One region of the Glutamicibacter sp. MOO4 genome, then DNA from elsewhere that is predicted to be linked to it. Evidence: riboswitches for the same ligand, from Rfam matches in the RefSeq annotation. Region 1 holds a riboswitch; the other holds the start of a gene.
What was found. A riboswitch is a leader RNA that binds a small molecule or an ion and turns the genes downstream of it on or off. The one in region 1 is predicted to bind thiamine pyrophosphate.
Positions count from the first base shown of each region.

Region 2: another riboswitch for thiamine pyrophosphate. It lies ahead of AC1Z3F_RS09935 (ECF transporter S component); the one in region 1 lies ahead of thiM (hydroxyethylthiazole kinase).

Region 1 is NZ_CM167800.1:3,023,438-3,027,052, forward strand. It holds gene thiD (bifunctional hydroxymethylpyrimidine kinase/phosphomethylpyrimidine kinase) at 1-850, opposite strand, end outside; gene thiE (thiamine phosphate synthase) at 847-1,488, opposite strand; gene thiM (hydroxyethylthiazole kinase) at 1,481-2,275, opposite strand; TPP riboswitch at 2,265-2,359, opposite strand; gene AC1Z3F_RS14145 (GntR family transcriptional regulator) at 2,397-2,762, opposite strand; gene AC1Z3F_RS14150 (hypothetical protein) at 2,759-3,615, opposite strand, start outside.
Region 2 is NZ_CM167800.1:2,127,901-2,131,515, reverse strand. It holds gene AC1Z3F_RS09955 (Na+/H+ antiporter subunit E) at 1-534, shown strand, start outside; gene AC1Z3F_RS09950 (MrpF/PhaF family protein) at 531-797, shown strand; gene mnhG (monovalent cation/H(+) antiporter subunit G) at 797-1,198, shown strand; gene AC1Z3F_RS09940 (DUF4235 domain-containing protein) at 1,287-1,538, opposite strand; TPP riboswitch at 1,613-1,737, shown strand; gene AC1Z3F_RS09935 (ECF transporter S component) at 1,803-2,423, shown strand; gene AC1Z3F_RS09930 (ATP-binding cassette domain-containing protein) at 2,420-3,615, shown strand, end outside.

The sequences.
Region 1 (3,615 bases):
ACCCATCAATGGATCCGCGCAGTCCATCAATTTGTTGCCACCACTCTTGCATGGGATCTGCGTCGCTGAAGAAGTCTACAAAGTGGTTCACCGGGCCATGCCCGCTACCCACAGTGAGTTGATCGGCTGCGCCGATAGCGCGCACCAGATAGGCCTTGGACTTCTCAAGAGCCTGGACCCAGTCACCGTCGGTGGCGTAGATAGTAGCCAAGGCGCTGGAGAGGGTGCAGCCGGTGCCGTGGGTGTTTTTGGTTTGGTGTCGGGGGCTGCTGAACTCGGCCAGCACTCCAGTGGACCCAACTAGCGCATCGGGGCAGAAGTCTCCAGCCAGGTGTCCGCCCTTGGCCAAAACCAGAACGTCGTGCTTGGCGGCCAGTCGCTGTGCCTGCTCTAGGACTTGTGGCCATTGTGTGGCCGCTGGCTCGCGTAGCAAGCTTGCTAGCTCAAGTAGGTTAGGGGTGATGACGCAGGCGCGGTCCAGCAGTGAATCGAGTGCCGACTCATCTTCTAGTAATCGGTCTCCGCTCGTGGCTACCATCACCGGGTCTAGAACTACCGGCGCATCTACGGTATCCAGCCAGCTACTGACCGCGCGGATTACTTCAGCATTGGCCAGCATGCCAATCTTGATGGCGTCAATCTGTATATCAGCGCTAATGGATTCCAACTGGGCTAAGACAAAGCCGGGATCAATGGCTTGTACTGCGCTGACCCCTTGGGTGTTCTGCGCGGTTAATGCCGTAATCACGCACATGCCATAACCACCGTTAGCGGCAATGGCTTTTAGATCCGCCTGAATGCCGGCGCCACCGGAAGGATCAGAGCCGGCAATTGAGAGAATATTATTCACTGTGCCACCGTCCACGCTGAAACTAGCTGCTCGCTGGCCGTTTGTGGATCCTCGGCATTACAGATGGCACGAACTACCGCTAGGCCCGACCCTCCGCCAGCGCGAATCGCAGCTGCGTCCTGAGCGGTAATGGCGCCGATGGCTACACACGGTAGTTCGGTCAAGGATGCTGCACGGATAAAACCGTCAAGACCCAACGGGGTTGGGTGATCCTTTTTGGTAGGAGTGGCACGCACTGCACCAACACCCAAGTAGTCGATGACCTCTGCTTCGAGATTTGCCTGTGCCAGTTGTTCATCGGTGGAAGCGCTCAAACCGATGATGCCTTCGCCGATAATCTCTCGTGCAAGTCGCACCGGAATGTCTTTTTGCCCGATATGGATACCGTTGACCGCAGCTCCGGCAGCGCGGGCAGCTAAGAAGACGTCAATCCGGTCATTGATCAATAGTTTGGCTTTGCCCTTGGTTAGTTGGGCTGCAGCGCAGGACAGTTCAAAGAATTCGCGGGCAGTCTCATCCTTGGCCCGCAGCTGAATCCATTCGATGCCGCCGGCCACTGCTCCTTGGATAACTTCCAGGGTGGTGCGTGGAGTGCAGCTGGCGGTGTTGGCTACTAGGTAGGCGCCGATATTATCCATGGTTCAGTTCCTCGTACTTCAAAGTCTGTAATTCTTCGGGTTCCGTGGCGGCCAGCGCATCAATGAATGCCACGGCAAAGCTTCCCGGGCCGGTGCTTGCGGCCAGTGCCTTTTCGGCGGCCAGGCCATAAAAACCGTGGGCGGCAATGGAGGCTTCAAAGGGGTCCTCGTGCACCGCGAGCATGCCAGCGTTAAAGGCACCTAGTGCGCATCCGCCACCGGTAATTCTGGTCAGTCCGATGCCGTTGGTGTGTACCAGTACGGTACGGGTAGCGTCGATGATCGCGTCGGCTTCGCCGGAGATAGCAACAACGCAGCCGTGTTCTTGTGCCAGTTCACGTCCTGCGTCGAGGGCCGCCTGCACGGTATCTGCTGCGTCAACACCTCGGCCGCTTGAATCCTTGCCCGCCAAGGCGAGGATTTCCGAAGCGTTTCCACGGATCAAGGTGGGGTGTTCTTGAACTATGCGCCGGGCGAAGTCGGTGCGTACCGACAGGGCGCCGACGGCCACAGGATCCAATACCCACGGGGTGCCTGCTGCGCTCGCCGAGAGTACCGATTCTTCCATGGCAACCATTTGCTCGGTGCTTGGAGTCCCTAGATTCACCAGCACTGCAGAAGCAAAAGCAGCAAACCCGCCAGCTTCGCCAGGCAGATTAGTCATAGCTGGTGAAGCGCCGGAAGCCAGTAGGACATTGGCGGTGAAATTGGTGACGACGGTATTCGTCAGGCAAAAAACTAAAGGGGAGTGTTGCCGGTATTTTTGGGCAACGGTAGGCAGAGTCATGCGACATCCCTCCGCTAGCGTGAACTAGATCAGGTTCGACGGGTTTCATCTCAGTCGGCTTCTCCGACACCCCGTGTCACTGATTTAGAGCGTACGCAGTAGCAATGCCTAGAACAAATTCTTAACGTTCACGTCGCGCCACTAACGCTTTAAGTGTCGCCGCATCGACATGTTGCGCTGCCGCTAGCTTCCAAAGGTGGTCTACCGCCGCCACCAGATCTTCATGCTCTTCGATGGGTGTAGCGCGTTCATTAACTATCGTTCCGGCCCTGCGTCTTGAAGAAATGAGCCCTTCGGCTTCCAGCTCCTTATAGGCACGAGCGACTGTTCCGGCCGCTACCCCAAGATCTGTGGCCAACGCCCTGACCGTGGGTAGCTTGCTACCCGCCACTAATTCGCCGAGGTTAATCAGCGACGCGATCTGCGAACGGATCTGCTCATAAGGAGCGGTAGCCGCCTCAAGATCTACCGTGATCTGGGTGCTCATGCGCGCACGCTCGTGGTCAGGCGCGCCTTCGGGCGATTGACCACTAGTAAGGCGGGGATGCAGAAGAGCCCAACGCCTATGGCTAGCACCGCTGGCTCATCGGAAGAGACCAAGCCCGGCAAGAGGAAAAACGCACTGCAGAGCACTCGTAAGGCTCGGAACTCCAAGATTTGCCGATACCAGATTTCCTGTTCGTCCGTGAGGTCCCAAGGGACTGCGCAACGTCGGATCCACCAGAAGTAACCGGCCGCGGCTACCAACATTCCCAGGATTATTGCCGAAGTGACCCATGGCGAGAGTAGCTGTTGTGCCCCTGAGCTCAGTGTTTGTGGGGTGTAAAGCAAGATGCTCCCGCTGACGATGAACAGCGCTGCAATCGTGTACACCCAAACCGGAAGATTTTGGCTCTTCGGTTCAGAAAGTGCCCCCAGCTTTGCTCGTGAATGTGCATAGAGCGCGAAGCCGGCAGAGATTACTAGGTACAGGACTACCGCCGCCGCTGACCATGGCAGCGCAAAGGAAGCGCCAACAGCACGGGCTCCGGCTTCACCGAATGGCTCTGGCGTTTGACCAACGAGTTCACTGGCCGCAAGCCAGATAATCAACGCGGCGATAATCAAGAACGTATTCGCAAAATAGGATACGGATAGCGTGTGGCTGCGCATCCGGGCGAAGGCGGTGCTACGCAGGCTATTGGCCTCCGGTGCGGCATGCTTTGGAGCCCAGACGAATAGCACGAAGCCCAAAGCCAAGACGGCAAACATGGACACGTTGTTCCACCCGGAACTCAGAACCGGATCGGCGTAGGTGATTGCGGCACCGATGATGTTGGTCATCAGCCAACCACAATTTC
Region 2 (3,615 bases), 900 kb from region 1:
CTGCTGGCGTTGCTGATCTTTGTCTGGGCAGCCCTCTGGCAAGACTTCTCGCCGGCGAATCTGATCTTCGGTGTCATCGTTGCGCTGATAATTGTCACGCTCTTCCCGCTACCGCCGGTGGTCCTTTCGGGCCGTGTGAACGTCTGGTACTGCTTTGAACTGTTTATCTGGTTCATCGGTCAAGTATTTGTGGCAAGTTTCCAAGTGGCACGACTGGCGATCTTCCGGGGAAAGAAAACCCGCAGTGGAGTGATCGCCGTGGAGTTGCGTACCGACTCGGATTTGATTGTCACCGCGGTGGGACATGTACTGACGCTGATTCCTGGATCATTTGTTATCGACGTTGACCGGCGCTCATCAACGCTGTACTTGCACTACATCAACATCGAATCGAGATCCGACATGGAACGGGCCCGCGAAGCGGTGCGCGACATTGAACGTCGAGTGATCATGGCGATGGGTAGCCACGATGAATTTGAAGCAATCAAGCACGAATGCGGTCCAATTCTTGGTCGAGTAGGAGGCAAAAAATGATGACAATCGTGATGTGGATTTGCGGCATCATGCTGGGTCTAGCCACCGTTGCGTGCTTGATCCGCGTTGCCAAGGGCCCCTCGATTCTTGACCGAGTCTTAGCCTTGGACGTGATGCTGCTGATCATTTCCGTGGCGTTGTGCTTGGAAATGGTCTTCAACCGCCACACCGACTACCTGTTGTTTGTCGTTGTTGCGTGCACCTTGGGCTTCATTGGCTCGGTTACGGTGTCGCGGTACGTCTCGGATCAGAGGAACGCCTAATGGAATTGTTCCTCGATATTCTTGTCGCCGTCCTACTGATCACCGGCTGCCTCATGTCGCTGATTGCCGGTATCGGTCTGCTTTCATTCCCCGACATGCTCACTCGGATGCACGCCGCCACCAAACCGCAAGTACTTGGCTTTCTGCTGATCTTCACCGCGCTAGCAATTCACTTGCGTAGCTGGAGTGTGGTTCCAGTATTGTTCCTGGCTTGGGGGATGCAGCTACTGACCGCTCCCGTATCCGCACATATGATTGGGCGCGCTGGTTACCGAACCAAGCACGCTGCCAAACAATCTCTCTACGCCGATGAACTGAGGCAAGTAGTGGACACGGTATCTGACGCACCGGCCACCGCGTCTGTTGAAGTCTCCAGCGAAGAGTCGAAGGACTCAAAGTAAAACTGAGCAGTGAAAAACTGAGCAGTGTAAAACTGAACAAAACAAAAAGGAACGGCCCACCATTGGTGGGCCGTTCCTTGAGCATTAGCTACTTGCTGAACCGTGCGACAACCTTGTTGGTGCCACGGTCTGCCAAGACCTGGATGGTCGCTGCGACAATCGATGAGAAGATCGCGAATCCGAGCGCCTGACGGAATGAAGCCTCAGCAGCTTCTTCGCTACCCTTGCGGGGAGCCTTATTTCCGGTGACGCCCTTCCACAGCTGATCAACTAGCTTGCTGCCGAGCAAACCGGCGCCAATCGAAATTCCGGTGGTGGCAAGTTTCTGTACTGTGTTCATATTGCCCTCGCTTCAACGTCGTAACTTATCTTTCCTCTGCCCAGCATACCTGCGGTAAGGTGGGGGAGCAGTAATTTTTCCGACAGGGGAGCGTCAGACTTCAAAAAAGAAGTCGCCAAGACGCTGAGAGTGCGATAGATCGCAGACCCTCGAACCTGCTCCGGCTAGTACCGGCGAAGGAAGTCGAGCATCTCGGATGCGGACGGGTGTAGCACTATGCCATCAGTCCGTACATCTCCCCTCCTAAATATAGGAGGACCACCCATGAACCAAGTAGCAGCAAAACAGCGAACCAGCTGGCGCGTTGTCGACATCGTCGTAGCCTCAGTAATCGCCGTAGCCTCAGGAGTGATCTTCTGGGCTTGGAGCGCAGGCATGCCGCTGTTCTCGCTAGCTTTTGTTGCCTTCCCACCTGCCGCTGCACTGCTGACTGGCGTATGGCTCTTCCCAGCGGTACTCGGTGCCCTGATCATCCGCAAACCAGGTGCAGCAGTGTTCTGCGAATTACTGGCAGCCATTATCGAGGCATTGCTGGGATCTCACTACGGTCTGAGCGTCATCGTTTCCGGGCTGGTCCAGGGCCTTGGTGCTGAATTGGTCTTTGCCATCTTCCGCTACCGCAAGTGGAACCTGAGCGTTGCGCTCATTGCAGGTTTTTTCACCGGCATCTTCGCCGGTATTTCCGAAGCCTACATCCTGGCGTACTACGTGGAATACACCTCATCACTAAAGATCTTGCACGTGCTGATCACCGGCGTCTCTGGACTGATTATCGCTGGTCTGCTGTCTTGGCTGGCCACCCGTGGATTGGCTAAGACCGGTGCACTGAGCGCACTGGCTAGCCGCCGTGCTCACCTCGAGTCCGGGAAACTGGCCGCCAAATGAGTTCGCTGGCTAACCGTGGCGCTGACGCTCAAACTCGGCGGGGCGCCGAGATTTCTGCGCGTGGTTTTAGCTGGCAGCATGCCGAAAGAACAACTCCCGCCGTTTCCGATTTAGACCTTAATATTCAGGCCGGCCAGAAAGTACTTCTTGTTGGTCCTTCCGGTGCGGGAAAGTCGACCTTGCTACATGCTCTGGCGGGGTTGTTGGAAGTCGACGAGTCGCAGCAAATGCGTGGGGAGCTACTCATTGACGGGGCAGATGCCTTTGCTCGCCAACGCCCGGTTGGGCTGATGCAGCAAGACCCGGAGACCCAAGTGGTGCAGAGCCGGGTAGCTGATGATGTCGCCTTCGGTGCGGAGAATCTTGCTGTAGATCCCGAGGTGATCCGTGAGCGCATCCCAGAAGTATTGGACGCTGTAGGTCTAGGCATGCTCTCCTTTGACCACCGGACCCAAGAACTATCCGGAGGACAGAAACAGCGACTGGCTCTGGCCGGGATCTTGGCCATGCAGCCAGGATTGATGCTCCTTGATGAGCCGACCGCCAACGTGGACCCAGAGGGGATCGGTCCCTTGCGCGATGCCGTGCTTAATGCGGCACAGCTCAGCGGGGCCACCGTGCTGGTAGTTGAACACCGGTTGGAAGTCTGGGCCCAGCACATGGACCGCATCATCGTCCTTGAGCCAGGTGGCGGAGTAGCCCATGATCTGAGCCCGCAACAGCTCATGGAGGATCAGCAGCTTCGCGCTGAACTCGCTTCGGCCGGTCTGTGGGTTCCCGGCTACCTGCCACAAATCCAACAAGTGACACTCCAGCCGGGAGGAACCTTGCTGGAGGCCAAAGACTTGGTGTGCGCCCGAGCTGAGCAAGCACCGCGCACCCGCCCGGTTACCCTACAAGTCCGCGCAGGCACCGCAACGGTCATCCGTGGTGAAAACGGTGCAGGTAAATCCACCTTGGCACTCACCGTTGGTGGCTTGCTCGCTCCTGTCGCAGGACAGCTTGATGCAAGCGAGCAGCTAGCCAATGGTCTTGGCAGCTCACCGTTTAGCTGGAAAGCTGGTGCGCTGATTGGTCGGATCGGTTCAGTGTTCCAAGAACCTGAGCACCAATTTGTGGCGCAAACCGTCCGTGAAGAACTAGCTTTTGCTCCGTTAAGAGCCAAAGCCATTGGCGGGCGAGAACTGAAATA